2 regions of the Micromonospora arida genome follow, and region 1 is predicted to be linked to the other one. Evidence: riboswitches for the same ligand, from Rfam matches in the RefSeq annotation. Region 1 holds a riboswitch; the other holds the start of a gene.
What was found. Region 1 has a riboswitch for S-adenosylmethionine ahead of thrC (threonine synthase). Riboswitches for the same ligand answer to the same signal wherever they lie in the genome.
Positions count from the first base shown of each region.

Region 2: it holds a riboswitch for S-adenosylmethionine, as region 1 does, so the genes downstream of both, ACFYP0_RS14830 (hypothetical protein) here and thrC (threonine synthase) in region 1, are expected to answer to the same signal.

Region 1 is NZ_JBIALC010000006.1:252,635-267,442, forward strand. Features, by position in the region: gene ACFYP0_RS20015 (GNAT family N-acetyltransferase) at 111-641, shown strand; gene paaN (phenylacetic acid degradation protein PaaN) at 904-2,577, opposite strand; gene ACFYP0_RS20025 (GNAT family N-acetyltransferase) at 2,628-3,647, opposite strand; gene thrC (threonine synthase) at 3,911-5,197, opposite strand; SAM riboswitch class I at 5,208-5,343, opposite strand; gene ACFYP0_RS20035 (DMT family transporter) at 5,412-6,374, opposite strand; gene ACFYP0_RS20040 (ArsR/SmtB family transcription factor) at 6,466-6,771, shown strand; gene ACFYP0_RS20045 (DoxX family protein) at 7,243-7,698, opposite strand; gene ACFYP0_RS20050 (DUF4232 domain-containing protein) at 7,964-8,566, shown strand; gene ACFYP0_RS20055 (ABC transporter permease) at 8,556-9,422, opposite strand; gene ACFYP0_RS20060 (alpha/beta fold hydrolase) at 9,422-12,286, opposite strand; gene ACFYP0_RS20065 (hypothetical protein) at 12,659-13,837, shown strand; gene ACFYP0_RS20070 (sensor histidine kinase) at 13,824-14,808, shown strand, end outside.
Region 2 is NZ_JBIALC010000004.1:118,310-133,117, forward strand. Features, by position in the region: gene ACFYP0_RS14815 (S9 family peptidase) at 1-1,052, opposite strand, end outside; gene ACFYP0_RS14820 (GIY-YIG nuclease family protein) at 1,326-2,018, shown strand; gene ACFYP0_RS14825 (hypothetical protein) at 2,015-2,953, opposite strand; gene ACFYP0_RS14830 (hypothetical protein) at 3,126-3,752, opposite strand; SAM riboswitch class IV at 3,757-3,877, opposite strand; gene ACFYP0_RS14835 (hypothetical protein) at 3,961-4,185, opposite strand; gene pglX (BREX-2 system adenine-specific DNA-methyltransferase PglX) at 4,407-7,688, opposite strand; gene ACFYP0_RS14845 (hypothetical protein) at 7,854-8,057, shown strand; gene pglW (BREX system serine/threonine kinase PglW) at 8,500-12,717, shown strand; gene pglX (BREX-2 system adenine-specific DNA-methyltransferase PglX) at 12,720-14,808, shown strand, end outside.

The sequences.
Region 1 (14,808 bases):
TTCGCCCGCGTCATTGCGAATTCAGGGAGCGGCGCGGGGCGGCCCCGAGATGACGGCGATCGGGCCCAGCTCGCGAAACGCCATCCCTGCCCTGTGGTAGGCATGCGGGCATGACCACCGACATGGGCTCGCCGGCCCTGCGGCTCGCGGAGATCCGCCGAGTCCGGCCGGAGGACGCCGCCCGGATGCGGGCGCTGCGCCTGGAGATGCTGGCCGACGCGCCGTTGGCCTTCCTGGAGACCCTGGCGGACGCCGCGGCCCGACCGCACAACGAGTTCGCCGCCCGGGTCGCGTACACCTCGGCCGGTGCCGGTAACGCGCAGTTCGTCGCCGATCCGGGCGGCCGGCTGGTCGGGCACGCCGGTGGTACGACCCACCCGAACGAACCGGGGCTGACCGTGATCTACGCCGTGTACGTCACGCCGGCCTGGCGCGGCAGTGGCCTGCTCGGCGAGCTGATCGACGGGGTGGCCGCCTGGTCGCGAGCCTGTGGCCGACCGGAGCTGCTGCTGGAGGTGGTGGTCGGCAACGACCGCGCCTACCGCGCCTACCAGCGCCTGGGCTTCAAGGACACCGGGGTACGAGTCCCCCACCCGAACATCCCAGCCCTCACCGAGCTACAGATGCGCCGAACAGCCTGACCCGCAGAACCACCCAACGATCACCGCCGGCGCGCGGGTAGCCGCCGCGCTGCCGCCAGCCCTGATGATCACGCTCGATCCAGGATGTAGTGGTAACCATCCGACCAGAGACCACTACTTCCTGGATCGAGCACGATCATGGGGTACAGCAGAGGCTCCGGACCAGAGACGCCGACGACCACAGCGCCCACGGCGGGTTTCCGGGGCAGCCCGACCCGCGAGGAACGGGACCGCCCCGGAAACCCCCAAGCGCAACCGAAACTCAGACGTGCCGCCGGGACTGCACGATCCGGAACCGGTTGGCGACGTACGCCCCGTCGGTCAACGCCGAGTTGGCCGCCGCGTTGGCCCCACTGCCGTGGAAGTCGGAGAACGCCGCCGACTGGTTGACGAAGACACCGCCGGTGAGGTTGCAGGACAGGTGCACCCCGACCTCGACCGCCACCGCCTCGGTGGCGTCCAACACGGCCTCGTCGGTCGAGTAGACCCCGGCGGTGAGCGCGCCCTTCTCGCCGACCGTCCGGCGCAGCAGCTCCAGGCTGTGCGTGGTGGAGTCGGTCGCGATGGCGAACGAGATCGGCCCGAACCATTCCCGGCCGTACGTCTCCGCGTCGTCAGCGGTCAGCTTCACGATCGTGGGGGTACGCACCACCGCGTCGGCGTACGACGGGTGGGCCACGGCTCGCGACTCCAGCACCGGCTCGCCGACCTTGGTCACCTCGGCCAGCCGCTCCAGCACCCCGTCGTTGACGATGGCGCCGGTCAGCTCCACACCTCGGGCCGGGTCCGCGGTGAGCTTGCCGACTGCGGCGGCGATCCCGCCGGCCACCTCGTCGAAGCTCTTGTGCCCCTGGTCGGTCTCGATGCCCCCGGCCGGGATGAGGATGTTCTGTGAGGTGGTGCACATCTGCCCGCTGTAGAGGGTCAGCGTGAACCCGAGGTTGCGGCACATGCCGGCGAAGTCGTCGGTGGAGTCGATGACGACGGTGTTGAGGCCGGCCTTCTCGGTGTAGACCGATGCCTGCCGAGCGTGCGTCTCCAGCCAGTCGCCGTACTCGGTGGAGCCGGTGAAGTCGACGATCCGGATGGCCTGGTGCAGGGCCAGGTCGCTGGCGAGCTTCTCACCGGGCGCCTCGGCCGCCAGCATGATCAGGTTCGGGTCGAAGCCGGCCTCGGCGAGCACCTCCCGGGCGTACTTCACGGTGATGGCCAGCGGCAGCACCGCACGCGGGTGCGGCTTGACGATCACCGGGTTCCCGGTGACCAGCGAGGCGAACAGCCCGGGGTACGAGTTCCAGGTCGGGAAGGTGTTGCAGCCGATCACCAACGCCACCCCACGCGGCACCACGTGGAACGTCTTGGTCATCCGCAGCGGGTCACCCTTGCCGGCGGCCTTCTCCCAGCCCGCCGTGCCCGGGTGCCGGGTCATCTCGGCGTACGCGTACGCCAGCGCTTCCAGCGCCCGGTCCAGCGCGTGCGCGCCACCGGCCTGGAAGGCCATCACGAACGCCTGCCCGCTGGTGAACTGCACCGCGTTGGCCAGCTCGAAGATGTTCTTGTGCAGCCGGTCGAGGATCTCCAGGCAGACGCCCACCCGGGCCTGCGGGCCGGCGTCGCGCCACGCCGGCAGCGCGGCGGAGGCGGCGCCGACCAGTTCGCCGGTGCCGGCGTGCGGGTAACGCACCGCCAACTCCACCCCGAACGGGCTCGTCTCGGTGGCGACCCGAACGCCGGAGCCGGGCTGGTCGAGCGGGAAGTCACCGCCGAGGTACGCCTCGAAGGCGGCCTTACCGTCGGCGGCGGCGCTCTCGCCGTACACCCGGGGGCTGGGGGATTCGGGATAGGCGGACCAGTAGCCCCGCTCCGTGATCGCGGTCAGCGCACGGTTGAGGGTGTCGGCGTGCCTGTCGTACAGGGGATGCGGGGTCTCCGTCATGCCCGCCATCATGCCTGAGTCAGGTCCGCGAGCAGTAGCGCCGATACCTGTCAGAGGGTGAGCTGCCAGTCGGTCCAGGAGTCCACCGGGCGGAAGCCGAGCTGCTCGTTGATCGACACCATGTAGCTGTTGCTCGCCGCGTTCCAGGTGTCGATCACCTGTACCGCCGGTTCGTGGGTGAGCAGGTGATGCAGGTTCTCGGCCTTGGCGATGAGGCCGAGCCGGTGCCCACGGTGGGCCGGGTCGACGAGGGTGATCTGCTGGTACGCGTGCCAGTCGGCGGCAGCGCCCACGTCCAGCAGGGTCCAGGCGACCAGCCGGCCGGACGCCTCGTGTCGCATCCCGAGGTGGTAGCGCCGCCGGCCCCGGGCGTCCAGCGCCCGTTCGTTGCCGCGGATGCGCTCGGCGTCCACCTGCTCCGGCTCCCACTGCACGTCGCCCATGGGTGCGTCCATGAGCAACCGGCCGTCCAGGTAGGCGATGTCCGCCACGTACTCCTCCGGGGTGGAGCCCTGCCAGCAGACCGAGTGATAGCCCTCGGCTCGCGGTCGGGCCTCGGCGAGCGCCGCCCGCAGGGCGACCCGGTCGATGTCGCCGACGTCGAGCCGGCGACGCACCTCGGTGAGGGCGGGCTGGGCGCCGGTCGCGGCGGCGAACGCGTCACCGGCCACGCTTCGGGCCTGCCCGCCGGGCAGCGCGGAGACGGCCATCGCCACCACCCGCTTGCGGCCGTGCTCACGGAGCAGGCGCAGCCCGTACTCGTGCAGGGCTCGGCCAACGCCCCGACGCCGCAGCTGCGGATGCACCAGCAGCTCGGCGGTGGCGTTGTCGGTGTTGTCGAGCTGCGGCAGGTCCAGTTGCAGGTAGCCGGCCGGCACGCCGTCCAGTCGGGCCAGCGCCCAGAGCGACCGGGTGCCGGGCATCGGCGTGTGGAAAAACGCGTCGAAGCGGCGCCGGCAGAAGGGCGGGAAGTCCGGGAGATCGGCGTCGTTGGCCGCCGACCCGATCCGGTACGCCTCGTCGACCGACGTCCGGTCGGCGCCGTCGAACGACGCGATCGTGATGCTCATGCCGCTGAGGGTGCACCCGGGAAAGCGATCGGGCCAGCGATTAAATCGCTGGCCCGATCGAACGTGGTCGGGAGGGACACTCGCACAACGCCTCCGGCGTTGGGTCGCAAGAACTTCAAAAGTCTTCGGCGAAATGCCCTCCCGCACGGAGCATCTTGCGCCGTCCGGTTCCTGCCGTCAAGTCCGTAGCGGCGGGTTTTCCACACTCACAGCGAAAACCCAGTTACCGACTGATCGACTCGCCCCCGGTCCGAGCGAGTCCGTCAGCCGAGGAGGCCGGCGTCGCGGGCGGCGCGCAGCGAGGGCTTGATGTGGTGGGTCGGCCCGACCTGGCCGGCCACCGCGTCGATGGTCTTCAGACCCTCGCCTGTGTTGAACGCGACGGTCTCGGCCGTCGGATCGAGCCGACCGGACTCGACCAGCTTGCGCAGCACGGCCACGGTGACCCCACCCGCGGTCTCGGCGAAGACCCCGGTGGTACGGGCCAGGTCGCGAATGCCCGCGCGGATCTCGTCGTCGTCGGCGTACTCCATCCAGCCGCCGGTGCGGCGGACCGCCTCCAGGGCATAGAGGCCGGCCGCCGGGTCGCCGATGTTGAGCGACTTGGCGATGCCGGTGGGCTTGACCGGGACGATCGTGTCGGTCTCGGCGTGCAGGGCGACGGCGATCGGGTTGCAGCCGGCGGACTGCGCGCCGAAGACCTTCCAGCCGTCGGCGGGCGCCTCGACCAGGCCGATCTCCACCAGCTCGGAGAACGCCTTGTCAATCTTGGTGAGCAGCTCGCCGCTGGCCATCGGGATGACCACCTGCGCCGGGATCCGCCAGCCGAGCTGCTCGGCCACCTCGTAGCCGAGGGTCTTGGAGCCCTCCGCGTAGTACGGCCGGACGTTCACGTTGACGAACGCGGTGTCCTCGAATTCGTCGGTCTCCACCAGCTCGCCGCAGAGCCGGTTGACATCGTCGTACGAACCGTCGATGGCGACCAGTTCGCCGCCGTAGACGGCGGTGGTGATGACCTTGCCCTGCTCCAGGTCGCTGGGGATGAAGACCACCGAGGGCACCCCGGCGCGGGCGGCGTGGGCGGCCACCGAGTTGGCCAGGTTGCCGGTCGACGCGCAGGCGAACCGGCTGAACCCGAGCGCCTTGGCGGCGGTGAGCGCCACCGAGACGACCCGGTCCTTGAACGAGTGGGTGGGGTTGGCGCTGTCGTCCTTGACCCAGAGCGGCGCGGTGATGCCCAGCTCGGCGGCGAGGTTCGGGGCCGCCACCAGTGGGGTCAGCCCGGGGTCGAGGGTGACCCGGCTGGCCGGGTCCTGGCCGGCGGGGAGCAGGGCGGCGTACCGCCAGATGTTGTTCGGGCCGGCCTCGATCTGCTCGCGGGTGACGGTGGCCAGTGCTGCGGTGTCGTAGTCGACTTCCAGCGGGCCGAAACACTCGTAACAGGCGTGCTGGGCGGCGAGCGGGTAGCGGGCCGAACAGGCACGGCAGACCAGGGCGCGGGCGGGGCTGGCAGAGGTGTCGATGCCGGAGGCGACGAGCGTCGACGTCATGTCGAGGGTCCTCTCATCTTTCCCCGCATCGCACCGTGCGGCGGGGACGGAATTGGCACCTGCCCCGCGGGTCGCTCAGCGGTGAGCGCGCAGGGTGGTTGCCGGGGCGTCGTCGGGCCGTATCCCTCAGCCCCTCTGGATGAGGTATTCAGTTGTGCCGTCGAGTCTAGGACAACGCTGTCGGTCGTTGCTACCGCAGATCCCAGCTATTGGGTCAGCGGGAACTCACCGCTTCGGGGTCGGTCACCGCAATCGGGTCCGTCACCGCGCTCGGCCGGGGCAGCGCCGTGGCCCGGGGCCGGGCGGCGAGGTTCGCGGCGATCAGGGCGGCGATCGTGATGGCGGCCCCGACCAGTTCGACGGGCTGCGGGCGGTAGCCGCGGGCGATCTGCACCGCGAACGTGGTCACCGGGACCAGGTTCATGAACAGCGCGGCGTTGGCGGCACCGAGTCGCTGCACGCCGGTGTTCCAGGCCAGGACCGCGATCACGGCACCCACCAGCACGGCGTACGCCAGTTGCGGGGCGACCGCCACGAGGTCGGCGGCGGCCGGCGCGTGCTGCCAGCCGACGGCGTCGGCGCCGATGCTCAGGACGAGCATCGCGGCCGTACCGGCGAGCGCGGTCAGGGTGGTGAAGCGCAGCGGCGACCACTCGCCGAACCGGCTGGCGCCGTGCGTGTAGATGCCCCAGCCCAGCACCGCGCCGATCATCATGAGCCCGCCGAGGCCGAACTGGCCGAGCCCGGCCAGACTGCCGCGCGTGATGACCAGACCGACGCCGAGGAGCGCCACCAGGGAGAGGCCCAGCAGGAGCGGCTTCGGGCGGACGCCGTCGCGGGCCCAGCGGACCAGCTGGGTGATCACCGGAGTGGTGGCCACGAAGAGGGAGATCTGCTGCGGGGCGGCGTGTTCGAGCGCCAGGTTGGTGAGCAGGTTGAAGCCGGCGAAGCCGACCACTCCGAGCACCACCACCTCCAGCGCCCGGCCACCGTGCCGCAGCGCGCCGGCACCCTCGCGGAGCAGCAGGATGGCGACCAGGACGACGGCGGCCAGCAGGTAGCGCGCGGTGGTCAGGTTGAGCGGGTCGACCCGGTCGAGGGCGCTGGCCAGGATCGGGAACATCACGCCCCAGCCGAGCACGGCGACCAGTGGGTACGCGGTGGCGCGGGATCGCATCGGCAACTCCAATGTTCGAGTATCGTCGAACCAACGACACCGACCATAGGGTGTTGTTCGATAGTTGTCGAACAAGGGTTACACTGGTCACATGGAGCCGCACGAGCCCGACCTGACCGCCGTACCGGTCACCAGCGTGTTGGCCGCACTCGCCGACGACGTGCGGCTACAGATCGTCCGGGCGCTCGCCGAGGGCGGCGAGTCCGCCTGCGGCAGTTTCGACTTCGGTGTCTCCAAGGCGACCCGTAGCCACCACCTCAAGGTGCTGCGCGAGGCTGGGTTGACCCGGACCCGGGCCGCCGGCACCAGCCGGCTGGTCCGGCTCCGCCGGGACGAGCTGGACAAGCTCTACCCCGGCCTACTGGACGCGGTCCTCACCCAGCGCCCGCAGGCCTGACCCCGCCTCACCCCGCCCGCAGGCCTGATCCCGCCTCACCCCCGCCCGCCGGCTGCGGCCCGCGTGGCCGCGCTAACCGGTCCGCCGGCGGCACGTCACCCTCGGCTGGGGCCTGCCACCGACGCTCGCTTTGGAGCTGAATCGTCTACGACATCAGCGAAGAGGCAGCGCCGCGCCCGGGAGTGTCGACCGGGCTCGGGCCCGGGCGCATCGGCCAGCCCTGACCGGGAGTGCCGACCCCGGGCCCCGGCGCAACGGCCGACCCTGACCGGGAGTGTCGACCGACCTCGGGCCGGGACACATCAATCGGCCCCGACCGGGAGTGTCGACCGACCCCGGGCCGGGACACATCAATCGGCCCCGACCGGGAGTGTCGACCGACCCCGGGCCTGGACACATCGACCGGCCCCGACCGGGCGCGTCGCCGAAGCCGCCTCGTCGAGGCTTCGGCGACGCGTGGTTCGAGTGTGGTCAGACGGACACCGCGTCGGGCTCGGCCGCCGAAGCCGATGCCGAGGGGGCGTCGGTGCGACGCCGGGCGAGCAGCGTGTCGAGTGCCCAGGCACCCGGGCCGAGAGCCGCGACCAGCAGGAACGCCCAGCAGAAGAGCGCCGCCCGCTCGCCTCCGTTGTGCAGCGGCAGCAGAGCATCCGGCTGGTGCACCACGAAGTAGGCATACGCCATCGAGCCGGAGGCGAGCAGCGCGGCGGGTCGGGCGAAGAGCCCGACCAGCACCAGTACGCCGCAGACCAGCTGGATCAGGGCGGCCCACCAGCCCGGCCAGGTGCCGAACGGCACCGCCTTGCCAGTCATCGGGTTGCCGCCGAACAACCCGAATACCGAGGACAGGCCGTGCAACGTGAAGAGCAGGCCGATCACGATGCGGAACAGGGACAGGGTCGGCCCGCCGAGCCGAGAGACGTTCATGGCACCTCCATCGAAGAGAGCGAATGGGTCTCGTCGATCCTGAGGCATGAAGCCATCGAAAATCATAAGTTCCTTGCTGGTGGGATAATCCCTCGCGAAAACGGTGTGAACGAGGACGCCCGCACCCTCCCCCGGTGATGTCGCAAACGATTCAGCTCCAAAGGCACAGCAGGAGAGGTTCTCCACCAGTTCGGGTGGCGCAGGAAGAGCCGCCGGGGCCGGGGCCGGGCGGCGGCGTGCTGGGCAGGTGGGCGAGGATCAACGGATGATCTTCCGTGACACGGCAGCACCGCGACGCATCACCGCGACGGTCGCGATGACGCTCGTGCTCGGCGGCTGCACTCTCGACCATCGCGGCCAGTCCGGAGATCCGAGCCAGCCACCCCCCGTTTCGAGGGCGCAAGCAGACCCGACCGCCAGCACCGAGCCGCCGGCCGAGTGCCCGACGAGCGGCGTTCGGATCCGGTCGACCGGCGGGGACGCCGCGATGGGCCTGCGCGCCCTCGGCCTGGAGTTGGTCAACTGCGGCGAGCGCCCCTACCAGCTCGACGGGTACCCGGTGCTGCACGTGTTCGACGAAGCCCGCGAGCCGATCATGCTGCGGGTGGTCAACGGTGCCAAGGAGATCACCTCGGGCTTCGACCAGCCACCCCGGCAGGTCACCCTCGCCGCCGGGGAGCGGGCCACCGCAGTGGTGCTCTGGCGCAACCTGGTCACCGACTCGACAGTGGTGGCCACCAACGGCGAGTTCCTGACGGTGGCGCCCGCCGCCGGACAGCCGGCCGACGAGGTCGACCCGGACGGGCCGATCGACCTCGGCAACACCGGCCGGATCGGCGTCAGCGCCTGGAAGAAGGCTACGACGTGATGTCCTTGCGGGTGAAGCGCCAGAACGCCAACCCCCAGAACAGCGTCGCGTAACTGATCGCCGAGATGCAGCCGCGCACCACATCGTCGGTCTGCACCGGGGTCGACAGCAGACCCAGCCAGGCGGTGCTGAAGTGGGTGGGCAGGAAGTCGCGCAGCGCGCCCAGGGCGGTGATCTGGTCCAGGATGCTGGACAGGATCCAGAGCAGAACCGCACCACCCACCGCGCCCAGCGCGGCGTCCGTGATCACCGACAGCAGGAACGCCAGGCCGGCCACCACCAGCAGGACGACCGCCAGGTAGCCCAGCACGGCCAGCAACCGGAGCAGCCCCTCGGTGGGTTCCAGCTCGGCGGCGACAGTGCTGCGCAGCGGCGACCAGCCGTAGCGCAGGGTGCCGGCCAGCAACGCGGTGCCGGCCAACAGGATCAGGGCCAGTCCCGAGTACGCGAGCGCGACCACCAGCTTCACCGTCAACAACCGCGCCCGGGGCACCGGGATCGCCAGCAGATACCGCAGGCTGCCCCAGCTCGCCTCGCTGGCCACCGTGTCGCCGCAGAACAGTGCGACGACCACCACCAACAGGAACGACGCCGACACGAAGATCGAGAACAGGGTGAAGTTGAGCCCGCCCGAGGTGGCCAGCTCGACCAGGCTGGCGAACTCGTTGCGACCGTTGTCGTCGTCGCCGCCCGAGTCGAACTGGAACGCGATCAGGATGATCAGCGGCAGCAACACCATGAACCCGAGCGCCAACTGGGTCCGCCGCCGGGACGCCTGCCGACGGAACTCCGCCACGAACGGCATGGTGGCCGACGGCCGGTAGCCACGGGCCTCACCCGCGTCAGTAACAACCATCACCGGTCACCGCTTCCCCGAGAATTCTCGCCCACCAGGGCGAGGAACGCGTCCTCCAGGCGCCGCCGAGGCACCACCCGGTCCACCCCGATGCCGGCGCGCACCAGCTCCGCCACCACCTCGCTGCGGGCCGTGCCGTTGGTGTCGACCACCAGTTGGCCGTCGCTCTCCGGCAGCACGCGGACCCCGTGCAGCCGGTCCAGCACCGCCCGCGCCGCCACCGGGTCGGTGACGTCGAAGAGCACGCTCGGCGACTCGCCCACGATCTCCTCCACCGGCCCGGACGCCACGATCCGGCCCTTGTTCACCACCACCGCGTGCGTGCACGTCTGCTCCACCTCGGCCAGCAGGTGACTGGAGACCAGCACCGCCCGGCCGTCCGTGGCGTACCGCTGGAGCACCCGGCGCATCTCGGCGATCTGCGGCGGGTCGAGCCCGTCGGTCGGCTCGTCCAACACCAGCAGTTCGGGGAGACCGAGCATGGCCTGGGCGATGGCGAGCCGCTGGCGCATCCCGTGGCTGTAGTTCTTGATCCTCCGGTGCACCGAGTCACCCAACCCGGCGATCTCCAGCGCCGCGTCGAACTGTGCGTCCTCCCACGGTCGCCCGGTGGCCCGCCAGTACGCCTTCAGGTTGTCCAGACCCGACAGGTGCGGCAGGAAGCCCGGCCCCTCCACCAGCGCCCCGATCCGGGACAGCACCGGCGAGCCGGGCACCAGCCGACGACCGAAGACGTAGATCTCCCCGGCGGTCGGCTGGGTCAGCCCCATCAGCACCCGCAGAGTGGTGGTCTTGCCGGCACCGTTCGGCCCGAGCAGACCCACGACCTGACCGGGGTGCACCTCGAAGTCCACGTTCGACACGGCGACGAAGCCGTCCGCGTACTCCTTGCGCAGCGCGCGCACGGCCAGCGGGGTGTCCGCGTACTCCGGGTGCACCGACCGGTCCTGGCGGCGATGCCGGCGGCGGACCAGGGCGACGACCACGACGAGCCCGATCACGATGGCGGCGAGCAGGCCGGCGAGCACCCAGCGCCAGATCGTCGCCGCGGTGGGGATCGGCTCACCGCTGACCGTGGGCAGGCTGACCGCACCGTCCGCGGCCACCGTGTAGACAGTCGGCGCGGCCGGCGTGGTGTACGCCTGGTCGGAGGTGGCCACCACCAGCCGCAGCCGGTGCCCGGCCTCCACCCGGCGGACGATCCCGGGCAGCGTCACGGTGACCGGGCGGGCGTCCTGCACCCGCTGCGGTAGGCCGGTGAGCCGGATCGGGGCGACCAGGCCGTTCGGCAGGGTGGCCGCGCCGTCCGGGTCGACGTCGTAGAGCTTGACGAAGAGCACCGCCTCGCCGGTCGGCGACGCGGCCCGCAGGGTGACGGTGGGCGCACCGGCCACGTCCACGGCCTCGGTCAGCGGGGTGGACTCGAACCGGGCGTGCTGGCCGGGCACGTCACCGGCCACGCCGTCCAGCAGCGAGGCGAGCCCGCCGGCGAACGGGATCGAGGAGATGGCAGCCGGGTTGCCGTTCGGCGGGTTCGCGATCGGCTGTGCCGGGCCGGCGACCGTCACCTCCCGCCGGGCGTTGCCGGTGAGGCCCGGGTAGTCGGCGCGGCGGAAACCGGTGGCGACGAGACCCCGGTCGAGCGCGTCGAAGCCGGCGATCCGCGACCAGGTGAAGTCGTCGCCGGGCGCGTCTCCCTCGCCCTTGACGTAGTGGTCGAGCCACTGGACGGTCAGGAACTTCACGCGGTCGGAGTCCGAGCGGGGTCCACTGCCACCGTCGTGCCCGCCGGTGAACCAGGCGACCCGTACCGGGGTGCCGGTGGCGGCGATGCCGCGCGCGTTCGCATCCGCCTCACCGAGCGGGAAGAGGGTGTCCGCCTCGCCCTGCACCAGCAGGGTGGGGGCCTTGATCCGGTCCAGCACACCGGCCGGGCTGGAGCGGCGCAGCAGGTCCACGGCGGCCTGGTCGGCGCGACCGGTCGTGGCGATCCGGAGGTACGCGGCGCAGACGTCGGCGGCGAACCGGCCGCAGGACGGGTCGGCGGCACCGGCCGGGGCGCCACCGGGACCGGTGCCGGGGCCGGCACCTGGCCCGGGGCTGGGCGGGCCGGCCGACTCCGGTGCGCCCTGCGGCTGGGCGGCGGTCGCGCCGGAGAGCCCGGCCGGGCCGGAGCCCACGTTGCCGCCCCCGCCGAAGAAGAGGCCGGCCCAACCCTTCTTGAACACACCCTCGGTCGGCGCTCCGCCGGTGCTCTCCGGCAGGAACGCGCGGGACAGGTCGTTCCACGTGATCATGGGCACGATCGCGTCGACCCGACGGTCCTGGGCGGCCAACAGCAACGCCAACCCACCGCCGTACGAGCCGCCGACCACACCGACCTTCGGGTCGCCGGGGGCGTCGGTGCGCACCTCCGGCCGCGCGGCCAGCCAGTCCAGCAGCCGCTCAGCGTCGCGTACCTCGTAGTCCGGGTTGTCCAGGTGGATCTCACCGCCGCTGCGGCCGAAACCCCGCGCGGTCCAGGTGAGCACCGCGTAGCCGCGCCCGGCGAACTCCTCCGCGTCGGAGCGCACCGACTCCTTCGTGCCGCCGAACCCGTGCGCCAGCAGCACCGCCGGCACCTTCCGACCGGACGAGGCGTCGTCCGGCAGGTAGAGGGTGGTGTCCAGGTTCACCGGTTGGTCACCGGACGGTCCGGAGCGGACGGTGAGCATCGCGCTCTCGGTACGTACGCCCGGTCCCTGTGGCCACACCGCCCAGGTCACGGCGGCGGCCAACAGCACGACGACCACCGCGGCGGCGATCGCCCGGCGGCGGGTGGGAAGGGCACGCCGGAACCACGCGGCCGGCGACGGCGATGTCATGCGGCACACGGTACGGCCCGCAGCCTGAGCGTTGGCTGAGATCCGCCGTACGTCCGTCCGGTTGCCCCGATCGGTGCGCGGTGGGGTGCGAGCGCGCATCGATCGACGCGGCACAGTGAGTTGAGTTCGGATCCTGTGAATTCCGATCTTCCGCGGATATCCACCTCGATCCCTCCATGTCACACCCACAGCTGACACGGAGCGTGCCGATGACGCGGACAAATGGTGACATGGCTCGAAGTGACGCGAACCTGACTAAGCGAGTTGGGTCTGCCCAGGCGGGGGTTCGATTAGTTTTCCGGTCCGGTGCACGGGACTTGTCGGCCAGCCCGACGCCGCGCCGATCAGCGCCCCACGCCGGAGGAGACACACATGACAGTCCCCGCGCCGCGGGCCCGTCGACGGCCGTCCACGCTGGGCCGGCTGCTGCCCCTGCTGCTCATCGGAGCACTGCTGGCACCGTTGGGCCTGCTCGTCACGTCGAACTGGCGGCAGGTCACCGACGATCGGGACCTCGCCGCCAGGGAACGGCTCGGCGTGCAGTACCTCACCGCTCTGGCGGCGGTCACCGACGCCCTCGTGGAGGCCCAGTCCAACGCGGTCAACGGTCGCCCCGTCGCCCGGGAGGCGTTGAACGAGGCGGTCGAAAAGGCCGCCGAGGTGGACGCCCGCATCGGCGGGGAGCTGCTCAGCCAGGAACGCTGGGCCGGCGTACGGGCCAAGCTGGAGGCGCTGCGCGGCCGGAGTGCCGCCGACCCCGAGGCCGCCTACACCGCTTACGGCGAGGTCTCCGACCTGCTGCTGGCCCTGCACCGGAAGGTTCGGGAGAGCTCCGGGCTGGTCCGTGACCCCGAGGCCGACTCCTTCTTCCTCCAGGACAGCGCCGGCCAGGAATTGCCCGAGGCGGTGGTGGCCGCCGGCCGGCTGGCCGACCTGGCCACGCTGGTCTCCCGCCGGCCGGCCGCCGAGCAACCGCGCGGCCTGCTGGAGCTGACCGGCCTGCGGGTGTCCGCCCTGGCCCCCGCCACCGATCTCGTCGACAACCTTCGCTCGGCCGTGGACGGGTCCGAGAGCACCGACCTCGGTGCCAACGTTCTGACCCCGCTGGACACCTACCAGCGCTCGGTGGAGGCGCTTTCCGCGTACTCCCTGCCGGGCAAGGAAACCGGCGTGGTCAACCCCGGCCAGTTGAGTGCCGCAGCGCTCAACTCGCACCGCTCCGCCCGCCAACTTCAGCCGGTCATCCTCACCGAACTGGACGCGGTGCTGGCCGAGCGCATCGACCGGCTCGACCGGGACCGCTGGCTGACCGCCGGGGCCGGTGTCGTCGCCGTCCTGCTGTTGGGCTGGCTGGCCGCGTTGCTGGTCGCCGCCGCTCGCCGGGCCCAGCGTCGGGCCGCCCTGGCCGCGACCCACGCGGAGAGTCCCGACACCCCACCACACCGCGACCCGTGGCAGCCGCCGGCCGACGAGCAGCGTGCGCTGCAACCGGTCGGTGCGGCCCGTGACCCGGAGACCGCACAGTGGGGGGCGTTCGATGCTGCTCGGTAGGCTCCGGATCCGCGGCAAGCTCGCGCTGCTCGTGGTGATTCCGCTCCTCAGCATGGTCGGCCTGGCCGTGCCGGTGATGCTCGACCGGGTCACCGCGGCACAGCGGGCCGGCGACACCGCCGAACGGGTCCGGCTCGCCAGCCGGGTCGGCAGCCTGGTCCAGGACCTCCAGCAGGAGCGCATCCTCTCCGTCGGTTTCCTGCTCGGCCGGGTCGAACGCAGTGAGCTGGTCCTCAAGTCCGCCGACGTGGACGACCGGGTGGCCGACCTCCGGGCGGCGCGGAGCGACGCGCTGACCGACCAGGTCGACCGCGCCCTCGACGGCGTGTCCGGCCTCATCGACCTGCGCACGGCCGTCCTGGCCCGGGCCGCCAACCCGGGTCAGGTGATAGACGCGTTCGGCCCGGTCAACAAGGGGATCATCGAGTCACTGCGGCTGGTGGTCGGAGTGGACACCGACACACGGGCGGGCCGGCAGGTGCTCGCCCTCGACGGGCTGCTCCGCGCCGACGAGGGCCTGGGCGCCTGCGCCACCCTGAGCCTGCTGGTCAAGGCGATCGGCACCCCGGACACCACTGCCGGGTATGTGGCGTGCATCGCCGCGCTCATGGTCGACAACTCGCGCTACCGCAGCCTGATCACGCCCGAGCAGCTCACTGTGGCCCAGCTCAACGACGCCGCCGTGGCCGCGCGTACCAGCCCCGACTTCCTGGTCAGGAGCGCCCGGGACCCGGCGGCCGCGGTCCGCGACGTGTCGTTGGAGGCGCTCTTCCCGGCCGTCCGCACGATGATCCGGCTCGGTCAGTTCGTCGAGAAGAAGCTGGTCGCCGACGTGCTCGCCGAGGTGACGGCCGAGCAGCGGCGCGCGCTGACCGCCGCGTACCTGGTCGGTGCCGCGGCGGCGTTGATCCTGACGCTGGTGGTGCTGCTCAGCGTGGCGGTGGCGCGGACGGTGGCCCGACCGCTGACCC
Region 2 (14,808 bases), on a different contig from region 1:
CCCACCAAGGCCACCGACGCGCCGCCCACCGCGAGGTACGGCTTGATCGACGTGTAGGGCAGCTTCACCGGGACGACCGCTCCCGCACGATCAACGACGGCCAGGCGGTGGCGCGGTCCCTCCTGCACCACCATCACAATCCGGCCATCAGCCAGGAAGTCGTAAGAGACGTAGCCCAGCTCCCACGGCTCGGCCGCGCACTCGGCCGCCACCGGAGCCACCGGCTCCACCGATTCTCCATCCCAGCGATAGAGGTTCCACCAGCCGCTGCGATCCGACGCGAAGTACAGGGCGGCGTCCGGCCCCCACCGCGGCTCCACCACGGACTCCGTCGGCCCGCCTGCGAGCTTCACCGGATCGCCGAGCAACCCGTCGGCACCATAGGGCGCCACCCACAGCTCGCTCGAGTCCCACGGCATGTCCCGCTCACTCCACCGCAACCAGGCCAGCATTCCCGGCCCGGGTCGCGGAGCCCCGAAGAATCCCGACGTCTCCGCAAGCACCCGCATCACCGGGGCGCCGACGAGCGGAACCGCCACCAGGGCGTCACCGTCGTCGGTCTCCCGTACAGCGAGTAGCTCGCCGTTGCCGATCGTCAGGTCACCGAACGACGACGAGTCCTCCGCCATCAGGCTGACGTTGCCTTCGGCTACCCGGTAGAGGCCGTTCGCGCCGGCGCACCACACCTCGTCGCTGCTTGGGGCGTACGTGCCACCGCCGTAGGCGTGCACGCTGCTGCTCACGTCGAACCTCGACGGAGTTACGTCGGCCGCGCCGTCGTCTGCCGACCACCGCACGAGGGTCGGGCCGCTCCCGGAGCTCGGACGGGACTCCAGCCAGTACAGCGCATCCCCGACCCTGCGCAGTTGGTCGAAGCCGATTGACGCGCGAACGGCGCTGGCCGCAGAGACGGCATCAGATTCTGGTGCCAACTCCACGGACTCCTCCTCGGGCGACCGCCGCCAGCGATCCGTCGTGCTGATCCATGGCGGTGAAACAGGGATGCCATTGTCACCCACCCCCGGCCCGGCGAGCCGGACGCGGGCCAGCACGTGGGCGATCGCCAGACCCTCCTCGCGGGTAGGGCCGGAGACCACGCAGAGGTCATCTTGCCCGCTCCGGTCTCTCGGCCTGTAGTCGCGTGTGTTCCTTCGCAGGCGGGCGGCCTTCCGTCCGGGCTCCGGCTCGGCGGCCAGCGAGTCGTGTTGGATACTCTTCCCGCTCATTCCGGCCGCTGCTGAGGTGGCCGGGATCGCCGCATCCGACGGCGCATGCAGCTACGGGAGGGGGAGGCGGTCGTGGCATCTCCAGTTCAAGACCACCGCGTGCAGGTCGTGCAGAAGTGGGGCTTCGGGATGGCCCCCGTCAAGCCCGAGGTTCAGCAGAAACGACGTCAGTCGGTAGCGGCCGTGCTGAGCTACCTGCAGAACGACCCGATTGAGTCCAGCCCGTCACTGCTGGAGGCCCTGTCGGAAGTCAAGGGGCTCTACTCGCGCTGTCACAAGCAGGACCAGTGGGACTGGTTCACCGTGTGGCAACAGCTGGGCCGCCCCGGACGTAAGCGCTGCCTACAAGTTGGTGACGCGCTCAGTCGCCTACGCACCGCGATCAGGGATGGCGACGATGCCACAGCTGCGAAGCAGCTCACGCTCCTGACTGACGCGGACGTGCAGGTCCATCTGGCCGGACTCGTCGGGGAACAGCCGCGTGAAATACGAGGAGCTGGCTACATCTACGTGCTGTCGACTCGCGAGCAGCCTCGGATGCTGAAGATCGGCTACACCGAGCGAACCGTCGAGGAGCGGGTGAGGGAGATCAATCGGGCGACAGGCGTCGTTATCCCGTATGGCGTGCGCGCTTTGTGGGTGGTCGCGGATGCTCCGTCGGTGGAGGCCGAGCTGCACGATCGATTGGCGCCCTACCGGGTGCGCAAGGACCGTGAGTTCTTCGACCTCGACTTCCGCGACGCGTCCGCCCTCATTCAGGGCTACCTAGATGGTCTCCGACGCGAGGACTAACGCGATCGCCCGTGGAGCAGCTGATGGAAGGCGACACGTTCTTCCTTCAGGTCGACGGGCCGGCCCGCCAACTCAGCCAGGAGTTCGGTTAGGCGCCAGGTCGTCAGGTGTGCGTAGCGGGCGTTGTAAACGCCGACGGCTTCGATGGCGAACTCGTCAGCGAAGTCCAGCAGTACGTAGCCGAGCAGCTGCATGATGGTCGGCGCTTCCAGTGATGACCGCCGTGTCCCGTCGCGGCGTTTGCTGCCGAGGCCCGTCTTGAGTTCGAGCAGCAGACCTGCGGCGATCAGGTCGGCGTCGGCGTTCATCAGCGATGATCCGGCGAAGGTCGGCCCGAGGGCCCACGCTCCATGCCGTGCCGACAGGGGCGGCACGAGGCTTCGCTCGGCGAAGGCGCGCAGAGCCTGGAGCTCGTCGAGGGCCGCGGGTGGGGCGAGCTCAAGGAGCTTCTCGGCGGTGATGGACCTTGGGGCCAGGGCCATCAACGGGGATCCGGGTGTGGAATCGACCCGGTACAGGTCGGTGAGGAGCGCCAGCGCCCAGCACGCCCGGGCAACGAGTTGATGGTCGGCTTCGCTGCCTGCGCCCGGCCCGGTGAACCGGTAGGTCCCCACGCTGTCGCCGCTTTGGGAGTAATTCAGCGTGCGTGCCAGTTCGTGGACCGCGTGCCGGAGTGGGGGAGTGCGCGCGCCGAGCAGTGCCAAGCGCAGATCCGGACTGGGATGCACCATGAAGCGCACCATCCAGTCGAAGGCCGAGCCGATGGTGCCAGGGTTCGCCTGGCTCCCAGGCACGACAAGGGAGCCCACGGATTCCCGATACCGTGCCTGCAGGTCCTGCCAGCGGCCGAACCGCTCCTGAATGAACAATCTCGCTGGCGAGGCTCTGTTGCTCAATGCCACGGTCAGCGCCGGCCAACCACTGGTGATGGTCATGCTTCGGCCACCGGGCACCGACGTCACTGCCCGCCACCGTCCATCATGGCCGGATGCTATCGAACGGCGCGGCATCCGAGCTGCCGGTTATCACCGGACCTTCGATGGACGATGACCAGCGCGACCGCTGTTGGCGATTCGGATACCCAACAGCAGCCGGCTGGACTGGCGGTCAACGCGCGGTGGACAGGAATTCGGTCTGGGCCTGCCGGAGGCTGCTGAGGTCGTTGGGCACGGGCATGACGCCGTAGCGGTCGAAAGCGTCGACGCTCGCTCCAAGCGAGGGCGGCGACTGCCGCTGCCACTCGGCCAGCGGCAGGCTCGAAGCAATCACGCGTAGTGGCTCGGCGAGCCGGGCGAACTCCACCTGCTGCCACTCGCGCAGCTCGTTACAACGCCGTGCGGAGGCCACCAGCGAGGCAGCGACCTCGGTGGTCGTGGCCGTCTGCCGCTGGGCCACGTCGCCGTTCATGAGCGAGTGCCGGCCCAGCGGCAGTGCGGCGCGGTGGCCGTACCGCTCGCCGACGACCTGCGAGACGTGTCGGCAGGTTTCGCAGGCCAGCCACGACCACCGGGTTCGGGTGGTCACCGTGTCCCGGACACACAACAGGCACAGGTCGAGGTCACTAGGGATGTCCTGGCCCTGCCACTGCTGCTCCCACTCCGGTGTACGTGGCTGGCAGCGGCACCGCTGTTCGCGCGGGGCGCCGTCGCGGAGGTGCCCGCAGGTCAGGCAGACCGCGAAGGCGGCCAGGTCCAGTTCGTCGAACGGCACGATGAACTCGCTTTCCGGTGCCATGAGGCACCCGCTCTTGCCGTGCCGCGGCTTGCGGTCGGCCTGGTCTTCCCCCGGAGGCACCGTGCGCGGGTGGCGCGGTTGCCGGGTCAGCAAGCCGAGGGGCTTGACGCTGACCACTCTTGACGCCCAGGAAGCATAGAGATCATCGAAGCCGGGAGCAACCCCGGACAACACGCGGGGGAGACCTGAGCAGACGGCGGTGGCGGATCTATCCGTCGGCGGCGAGTCGGAGCCGGGCAAGCAGGTCGGCGACTTCCCGGGTCAGCTCATGGTCTGGGCCGTAGACCACGCAGAGGTCGTCGTGCAGCGGTTGCAGCTCGTCCGCGGCCTCGGCGGCCTTGTCATCGGAGATCAGCAGTATGCCGATGTTGAAACGTAGGTCGAGAGCCGTGGGGGAGACGTCGCCGGAGGTGGCGCGTACGTGTGTCAGCACCTGCCGGAACTGGCGCAGGGCCGTCCCCGAACCGGTAGACGCCCTCAGGCAGGCTGACCGTTGAAACGACGATCTACCTGGCCCGCTCGACTGCGCCCGCAGGATCGGGCAGATCGGTACCGAGGGCCGGTACGTCAGTGAAGAGCCCCGGTAGGGTGGAGCCCGAAGGATCATCATGTGGATAGTTCTGGTGGTCAGATGGCCTGACTGAGCTACATCGATCAGCTCTGCTTGCGGGGACGCCCGCGCTTCGATTTCAGGGGACGCCAAGCGCGTAGATCCTCCTCGGTGACATCCCACCGGACCATCAAGTCGTCTAGCAGGGTGCGGTGGCTCCCGTACTGCTGGTCGCTACACCATTGCTTCACCCACGGCAGCAACTCCAGCAGGCCGGCGAGCAGCGGAACGCCGTCCTCGCGAGTCGGTGCGGCTGACGCGAGGTCGGATAGCACCATTGCCCGGTCCTCGACGGGCCAGCCGGCCCACCCCACCATGGCGTCCTTGATGGCGCCTCCCGAGCGCGCATAGGACACGAACCGTTCGCCAGGCACGTCGTACTTGCCACGGTGCCGCCAGTAGCTCACCTTCAGGAAGTCGGCGCTGCTGTATTTCGGTGGCATCGGGGCCGGCCCAGTAAGACCCAAGTCCTGTTCCCGTTGTAGCCGCCACGTCTCCTCCCACTGAGCGCGCTTTGCGATGCCCGAGTCTCGATAACGTAGGGCGGCGAGGTGGGGGACGACTTCGTCCGCGAACAGGTCCCTTACGACGTCGACTAGCGGTTGGCCTGGTGCGTACAGCTCAGCCGCCTGGACGAACGCTGGATCCTCGCCCAGCAGCTCGGCTAGCTCCACGATTGTTCGCGGTCGGGCACGCCTTGCGCCGTCTGCGTTGTCGTACCAGAGCTCGGCCGTCTCACACCTGTCGAGCAACCAGGTGCGCACCGCTCCGGCCGCCATGGCGTCCCAGCCGGGGGAGGCCCATCGTCGTTTGAACTCCGGCCGTTCCAGAGTCCGCAGCCGACTGTCCCGCTGCATCGCGTCGATGCGCCGCTCGACCACCTCACGGTAGGACGCTGGCCAGTGGGCGGGGAGATCGGTGGTCGGAAGAGCGCCGTGCCGCACAAACCAAGCAGTGTCCAGCTCGCCGGCGACCATCTGTCGGGCCATGACGATCTCGAATGCTCGCTCGCCGAAGGCCAATGGTGGAACGGCGGAGGCAGCGGCCAACAGGCCCTCGTCCTCGGTCACGCCATACCGGAGATAGACCTCCCAGTCCAACTCCTCCTGCAGGGCCACCATGCGGGCGCGGACAGCTTCCCAACGGGAACGAGCCGTGGAGAACCCTTCGCGGCTTGGGGACTGGTGGCGCACTACCGCTGCGGGAGTGGTCTCAGACAGCTCCCGAGCGAGCCGGTCCAACTCATCGGCGTACGTGGTGCGCAGCTTCTCGGGCAATGGGAGCTCGCGCAGCCGGGTGGCGGCGATCTCGTAGAAGGTGTCCCAGTGTTCGCCGGTGCCAGTCTGGTCGAGGCCCGGCCTGCCCTTGCTGTTGCTGCCCTGCTTTAGCCAGAAGCAGACCGAGGAACTGTTGAGCCATGCGGTCAGGTCGGTGCGGCGCTGTGCCGCGTCGGGGGGGAGCTCGATGATCGGCGCGGAGTGCAGTGGCACCTCATCCCTGTGCAGGGCGGCGAAGTGGTTGTGGGTGGCAACCCAGGAGTATGTGATCAGCCGGTCGTGGGTGCCCCTCCGACCGACGAACTGATGCCAGTCGTACCAAGGCCTTCCGCTCTTATTGGCAGATCCCTCGAAACCGGATGGGCGGTTCCGCAGCACCAGACCGTATGGCCACAGCCGTCGTAGATGCGCGGGATGCTGTTCGATCGAGACGATGTCGCCCGATGAATCGTACGGGCAGAAAGCGTAGCGGTCGGCCTGGGCGTTCCAGTCCCGGACCTCGGAGCCGGAGATAACGCCCACGAGGGCGTCGTCAGCAGGAATTCCGAGCGTCGCGAACGTGTGACGTGGCGCGGTGAAGATGTCATCCGATCCCGTGTTGGCGAAGTATCCAATTCGCACCACATAGTCGTTCAGCCGACGTGGCGCAGCGGCAATCCCCGCGAGGACCTCGGCCGCCTCGCTTGTCGCAATCGTCAGCGGAAACGAGCGGAGTTGCTCTCGGCTGACGTAGCGAGATTCCGACCACGTGTCGGCGCGACCAGGATGCGCCGTCTGTCGCAGCAACGATCGCCAGACCGGCGCCCGAGCGGGATCGGACGGGACGGCCGGCTCGCCGCGCAGTCCGGCCACGGTGAGCACCGGCGCCGCGTCAAGAGGCGGCTCGTTGCGGCCGATCAATATCACGGTGGGCGTGCCGTGGCCTGGGATGAACGCGCCCGAAGTGTCGATGATGTGCGTGAGGGCGACCCGGTGCCCGAAGAACTCCTCGACGAGCCTTCGACCGAACTCGCGCTTCATGAACGAGTTGGATGTCAGTTGACCAACCCGGCCACCGGGCCGAGCCAACTGGAAAAGCCTCTGCGAGAAGGGGATCGTGAGGGCGTACCTGCCGACGCAGGCGTCGTACCGGGCGCGGTAGACCTCATCAAGGATTTTGTCCCGCACGGTGGTGTAGGGCGGGTTGCCTACCACCACGTCGAAGTCGCCACCGAAGGGGTCCTCGACCAGCGAATCGGCGACGGCTACCGAGAATCGCCAGTCGAATCGGGCAACCTCGCTGAGCTTCGTGGCGCCACACGCGCGCACCGCAGCCATGAGCAGGCGGAACCGGGTGATAGCCACGGCGAGAGGGTTGAGATCCACCCCGTGCACGCAGCGCAGCGCACGACCGACCAGATCCTCGACAGCAACCGTGGGAGCGGCCCGCTGCCAGACGGAAAACAGCCGCGAGAATGCCGCCAGGACAAAGTGCCCCGACCCGCAGACCGGATCCATCAGGCGGAGGGCCTCATGCCCACGCTCCTGAAGGGCAGGTTCAAGCGTGAGGTCCAAGATGAACTCGGTGACGAAGGCAGGCGTCTGCAGTAGGGCGTACTGCTTGCTGGCGCTCTCGTCGATGACCTGGTAGAGATCGCCTAGGAAGCGGGTGTTCAAGTCCGTGGTGGCGAGGTCGTGGGCCATTCCGCCGTTCGCGTCGGGGCGGTTCCAGAAGGCGACCAGGTCGCCGGCCATCTGGTCCGAGACCGGCAGGTCGAAGATCGGGTTCTGACTGCGGTCAAACAGCCCGGTCCCCGGATCGACGGCCGCGAAGGACTCGAACCGGGAGAGGAGCCACGGCAGCTGCTGGTCCGGAGCCGCAGGTGCCGACTGTCGATCGATCAGGCGGTTGTCCTCCGCGAACCGCACGAACAGAGTGCCGAGCACCCACCCGACCGCTGCTTGGTCGACCTGCTCGTCCGAGACGTCGCTGGCCCCGGACGTGCGTAGGTCCTCTTGGACAAGCCGCACGAGCCGGCGCAGTTGGGTGGATAGCTCCGCGGTCGACACGCTGAGACCCGCCTCCTGAATATTCGCATCGTGTTAGAACACTGCTACTCTACCCCCACAGCTTCCCCTCCGTCGCACGCCACTCGCCTTCGACAGGCACGGACGTGCACCGGTGCCCGACAAGCATCCGGGAACAGCCGGAGGCCACGAAAGGACGGATCGGCAATGACTCCTCCGACGCGCCCCCTCTGGCTCGCGGTGATCATCGTCTTCAGCCTCATGGTGGGCGCGGCCGCCGGACTGCTGACGGGGATGAGCTCGCGAGATCCGGTCGCCGGGATCTTCACCGGGGCCGCCGGCTTCACCGGCACCGTGCTCCTCCTGCTGGCGATAGCGGCATTCCTCACTGCTACGCCCGACCGGCCCTGAGGTTCGGATCCACCGCCTGAGCCGCCCGCGAGCCGCTGGACCATGCCGGTCCAGCCGCGCTCGCGCGGTAGGCCCTTTGTGGATGTGCTGGGGCGCTCGGCATTGGATTCGGACACGCCCGCTCCGCAGTCGACGTCCGTAAATCGCCCATACCCGCCAACACCATCCGAATTCGAATACCCGGCTCCGCCGCCCGAACAGGCTCTACGTCTTCGAGAGCAGCTTGAGCCGGCCAGCAGCACGGCCGTCACACCGTTGTTCAGCCATCCGTCTGAATGCCTCTGACCAATCAGCCAACACGATTCCCGCGGATGTACATCTCCCTCGTAGGGCGGCAACTTGCGGAGCGGAGACGATGGCCACCCGCTACTGACCGGGTATGCTCCTGCGGCCCGGGGCAGTAGGTTCGGGGACGAACCAGGTGCGGTGCGGAGGGTGAACGGTGGCAGAGGCTGGGCAGGACCGCTGGATCGAGGTCTCGCCCTCGCAATTTCCGCACGAAGCCGAAGGGTTGGCACTGGTCCGCGCGATCATGCCCGATGAGACGCCGTTTCGCGCCTGGTCGAACTTCGAGTTCCGCGATTCGCGGGGTCGATGGCACGAGGTCGACCTACTTTTACTCGGTCGCAAACAGCTCCACCTCATCGAGCTCAAGTACTACTCTGGCACCCTCCGCGGCGATGATCAGCGTTGGGCTCGCGACGGTCGGCGCCCCGAAGATTCGCCGCTCAAGCTGACCCGGCGCAAAGCGCAGTTTTTCGCGAGCAAGCTGAAGGACGAGCTGCGTCTGTGGGCGCAGGAGCAGAACGTTCAGATTCCCGACGAGCGAGACGTCATCCCGTTCGTGCAGGAGGCGGTGTTCCTGCACCATCCCGATCTGCGCTGCGTCCTCAGTTCATCAAGCACTATCAACCTCTACGGCCTGGATGACCACAGCTCCCGAAGCAACCTGGCCGAAATATCTGAACTGGTGCTCGAACCCGCGGGGCGGCGGGCGATCGGCCCGAACCAGGAACACATCCTGGTTAAGCTGCTTGAACGCATCGGCCTCGTACAACGCCGGGAGCGTGAGGCGGGGTCCTGGGTCATTGAGGACCAGGCCATCGACTCTGACGAGGGCTGGCAGGACTGGCTCGCCTACCACCGGGTGGTCCAGCAGGACCGTGCCCGGATCCGGTTCCGAGTCCTACCACCGGCCGCCGGCCAGCAGGAGCGGGCGTCGGCCCGGCAGATCGCGGAGCATGAGTTTCGCATCATGTCCCGGTTGCAGCACGACGGGCTGCTGCGCCCTCGTGACCTGGTCGAATCCGAACTCGGCATCGGGCTCGTCTACCCCTATGACCAGCAGTGGCAGCGTCTCGACCTATGGCTGGCCGGCCAGGATCAGGGTGTGCCGCTGGCAACGCAGTTGTCGATGATTCGCCAGATCGGCGAGGCGCTGCAGTACGCCCACAACAACAGGGTCGTACACCGCGGGCTGATGCCGCCTGCGGTCTGGGTGCGCCAGGTTCCCGGCACCCAGAGCGACGTCAAGGTGCGGGTCGGTGATTGGCAGGGCGCTGGCAGCGTCCAGAACGGCTCGGCCGCCAACTCTTCCCTCCATGGGGTGACCTCGCTGGTCGACGCCGCCCTCGCGAATCACGGACCGGGAGCGGCCGAGGTGTTCAGCGCCCCTGAAGGGGCGTGGAGCGCAGACGCCGACCGTATCCGGCTCGATGTTTTCGGCCTGGGGACACTCGCCTTCTACCTGATCACCGGGAGAGCGCCGGCACCCACCCGGAGCGCTCTCAAGCAACGACTGCGTGACCAGCACGGCCTTGACCTGGCGATCGAGCTGCCTCAGGTCCCGTCGACGTTGCGATCGCTCGTGCTCAAAGCAACTGATCCGGCGCCCAGCCGGCGGACGGCCGACGTCGCGACTTTCCTGTCGCAGCTCGCCGCGGCCGAGCGCGACTCCGCGACCTCAAGCGAGGAGACCGATCCGCTCGAGGCGACACCCGGTACGGTCCTCGATGGACGCTTCCGGCTGATCCGGCGCCTCGGGCAGGGATCGACTGCTGTGGGTCTGCTCGTGCAGGATCTGCACATCGACGGAAACGGCGAGTGTGTCCTGAAGGTGGCCCTCGACGACACCGCTGCGACCAGGCTCGACGATGAGGCGGAGGTGCTGCGTCGCCTCGACGCCCCACGCATCGTGAAAGTTCTCGAAGGACCGATCGTCGTCGGTGGCCGGCGTGCCCTTCTACTCGAAAGTGCCGGTCCGGAGACTCTCACGACCGCGCTGCGGGCGCGTACCCGCCTGTCAATCGACCTACTTGAACGATACGGAACCGACCTGCTCGACAGCCTCGTCACGCTGGACAAGGCCGGGATCGACCACCGAGACATCAAGCCTTCCAACCTGGGTGTACGGGAAAGCCGCAGCGACCGCACAAAGCATCTGATCCTCTTTGACTTCTCGCTGACCAGGGCCGCGGCCTCCGCTCTCCAGGCCGGTACCCCGCCGTACCTCGACCCGTTCCTCACCGGCACACGGGACCGGTACGACTCGGCCGCGGAACGATATGCCGCCGCCGTGGTTCTCTTCGAGATGGCGACCGGCAGCACGCCCGTGTACGGGGACGGCGAAGGTGATCCGGGGAGCATCCAGGAGGAGGCGACCATCCGGCCGGAGATGTTCGACACCACGCTGGCTGGCGACCTGGTCGACTTCTTCCGCAAGGCACTGGCCAGCGATGCCAGCGCCCGGCACCACACCGCGGAAGGAATGCGGGCCGCATGGCTGACGATCTTCGCGCAGGACGCCACGACCGAGCCGGACGAGTCCTACGACGAGCTGGCAGCTCAAGCCACACTGACCACCCCGCTGCGTGACTCCGGGCTGACTGCTCGCGCCTTGTCGGCGCTGGAACCCTATGGCGTCCAGACGGTCGGCGAACTGCTGACCGTCGACCCGGTGCAGCTGTCCCGCCTACAGGGCGTAGCGAACGCAACTCGTTTGCAGATCACCTCGCGTATCAAGGAGTGGCGCGCCCGGCTCGGGGCTGAGATCCGCACGACCGAACGTGGTGGCCCGGAGCTGACTCCCACCGACGCCGCCGATCTGTTGCTCCGCGTTGTCGCCACACCTCGCTCACCGTCACGCGGCGGAGTCGTCCGCCTGATCTTGGGATTCGACACGGCACTCGATGCCTTTGCGACGCACGCTCAGCTCGGAGCGAACCTCGACGAGCCGGTGCAACAGTCGCGCATCACGACGCTGCTCGGAACCCTGCAAGAGCGGTGGGCCGGGGACCGTGATGCGCGGGCGCTCCTCGACCGCTTGGCTGACGCCGTCTCGGTCCGCCTCACGGAACTCGGCTCGGTCGCAACGGTCGCCGAGTTGACTCGTACGGTGATCGAAAAGCTCCGGCCCGGAACGCATCCGGACGAGCGGCTGGCTCGTGGCCTGCTCCGCTTCGCGTTGGAACGTCGTAAGGCGATGAACAAGGCCGACGGCTCGCAGCCGCCCGTCTGGGTCCGCCGGCGCGGGGGAGTGGTCACGCTGCTGGCCGAGGATCAGGCGCTGTGCGATGTCGCCGAGTCACTCGCCGCGGAGGCGGACCGCCTGGTCAACGCAACCGGCGTCACCGCGAACGCGGTCATTCCGGCCCAGCGCGCGCAAGCACGCCTCGAAGCGGCCGTCCCCACCGAGAGCGGATGGCCGACCGCCCTTGCCGACCCGTTGCGTCGGGTGACTCTGGCCGCCGCCGCATCGACCCACGCGGCTGCTTCAGGCGCCGGCGATCTACACCACCGCGCGTTCACCGCGGTCGCGGCTCTGGCCCAGACGTTTGCGGACTTCGGCGGGCAGCAGCTCACCCCGGATGAGATTCGCGAACGAGTACGGGTCCGGTTCCCCGCAGCGCCGGAACTGCCGCGGAGGCCGGCGCTCGACAGCCTGATCGCGGATGCTGGCCTCGGCTTGACCTTCGACGACCGGCTGCGGGTCTACCGGGCCCTCCACACCGGCGCTGCGACAACCGGGCTGGATTCCCGGCCCGCGACCAGTCTCGCGACGACCACATCCCCGGTAGGCACCACGGGCGCGCTGGGTGCCAGGCTGGAAACCTCGATCGGCAGCCGATCGTTCCTCGCGCTCGGCGCCCGCGCCGATCGTCTCGATCGGCTGATCGATGCGGCCCAATCCCGGTACGGGGCGACGACGGTCGACCTGACCGGAGCGTTGCTGGGCGCGCTGCGCTCGGTGTCCGAGGCCGCCAACATGCCTTGGGACCTGGTGCGTGCCGCCGACGCCGAACGGGAGTCGAGTCGTCCCCGACGCGGTTTGGAAGAGCTGGTTCGCAGATCCTGGCCCGAGGTCGAGGCCGCCGTCGAGCGGGCGCTCACGGCGGGACGTGAGGACTCGCCCGTGCTGCTCACGGATGCCTCGCCGCTCGCCCGCTACGACAACATGGCGCTGCTCACCCGGTGGACCGACCTGGCAGCCCCGCGCCACCGTGCAGTCTGGCTGCTCGTGCCGCAACTCAACGGCAACCACGGCCCTGTGATTGACGGCCGGCCGGTCCCGCTCGCCGCACCCAACCAGTTCGTCAACCTCGACAACGAGTGGATCGACAGCACGGCTGCCCTGAGCGCAGCCGCCCAGAAGGAGCAGTAGCAATGGCGGTCTCAACGGGGTTGACGGCAGCGCTCAAGAAGGTTGTCCTCGATCTGGAGGACGACCTCCGCGATCGTGTCGCCTCGCAGCCCGACGTCCTGGCGAGATGGGAACAGGAGCACAAGGCTGCGGAAAGCCGCGAGCGGACTGCCATGTCGTGGCAGGAATGGCGCGACGACCGGGTGACACAGGCGGCCGTTGCCTGGGTGCTGACCACGGTCTTCGTGCGTTTCTGCGAGGACAATCGCCTACTCATGCCGGTCTGGATCGCCGGACCCGCCGACCGCCGGCAGGAGGCCTTGGACGCGGAACTCTCCTACTTCCGCGCTCACCCTGAAGACACCGACCGGGAGTGGGTGCTCCAGGCGATCGAATACCTGAGGAACACGGAGGCGACCCGGGATCTGGTCGAGTCGCATTCTCCGCTGTGGACGGTCTCTCCGTCGGGTCAGGCCGCCAAGCGGCTCATCGCTTTCTGGCGCGAACGCACCGCCGACGGTGACCTCGTCTGGGACCTCGCCGACCCCGATCTGTCGACTCGATTCCTCGGCGACCTCTACCAAGACCTCTCCGACTACGCCAAGAAGACGTTCGCGCTGCTCCAGACGCCGGAGTTCGTCGAGGAGTTCATCCTCGACCAGACGATGGAGCCAGCGCTCGCCGAGCGACCGCTCGAAGGTTTCAAGCTCATCGACCCTACATGTGGGTCTGGTCACTTCCTGCTCGGTGCCTTCGCCCGGCTCTACGATCGTTGGGCCGCGCACGCCCCAGGCATGGAGGTGCAGACACGGGTACAGGAAGCACTCAACGCCATCCACGGCGTCGACCTCAACCCCTTCGCCGTCGCTATCGCCCGCTTCCGCCTCATGCTCGCAGCACTCCGGGCGGCAGATCTGAACACTCTGGAGCAGGCGCCTGCGTTCCAATTCCATCTTGCGGCAGGCGATTCCTTGCTGCATCGACGACCGCAGCTTGCACTCGAACTACCGGGCGTGGAGGACTACGACGTCGGGCTCAGCGGTTTCGCCTACGCGTCGGAGGACCTCGCGGCGCTGCGTTCGATCCTGGAGCCGGGCAAGTACGACGTCGTGGTGGGCAATCCGCCGTACATCACCGTCAAGGATCGAAAGCTGAACGCCGCCTATCGCGAGCTCTACCCGACATGCAAAGGAACGTATGCGCTGACGGTCCCGTTCATGGAGCGGTTCTTCCAGCTAGCAAAGTCCGTGGCCGGCGACCGGCCGGCCGGCTGGACTGGCCAGATTACATCTAACTCGTTCATGAAGCGTGAGTTCGGTTCTAGACTGATTGAAGAGTTCCTTAGCCGCCAGGACCTCCGACTCGTTGTTGACACTTCGGGTGCTTACATCCCCGGTCACGGAACACCGACGGTCATCTTGGTTGGTAGGCATCAGTCACCAACCACCGATACGGTCAAGGCGGCACTTGGAATTCGTGGCGAGCCGGGGCAACCCGACGTCCCGTCGGATGGTCTTGTCTGGCAAGAAATCGTAACTAATATCAGCAAAGCTGAATTCGAGGACGGCGACTTTATCTCCGTCGCAGACCTGCAGCGCAAAGTTTTGGCGAAACATCCATGGAGTTTGAGTGGCGGTAGCGCTGCAGGGCTGTCGGCTAAAATTGAGAAGGTCTCAACGAGTAGCCTTGCTGCAAGGATGGAAGTAGTCGGGCGCACGACGCATACTGGAAACGATGAGGCATTTTTCGTTCCTGCCGCTTCGTCAAGCGTCCTGGGGCTGGAGTCCGACGTAGTGCCAGTAGTGCTCGGCGAGGAAGTCCGCGATTACGGCTTGGAACCTGCGAACGTAACCATCCTGCCGAACGGTAGGCTCGGAAATCCCAAGGATTTGAGCTCTGCGGCGATGAAGCATCTCTGGCGCACGAGGCGTTCGCTCGAGACTCAACTCGATTTCGGCCAGACCAAGACAGAGCGAGGCCTTCGCTGGTTCGACCATTCGATGTTCTTTCCACAGCGCTTCCGTCGTCCGTTATCAATTGCTTTTGCCTTCGTCGCGACGCACAACCATTTTGTGCTGGATCGGGGCGGGAAGGTGTTCAAGCAGTCGGCGC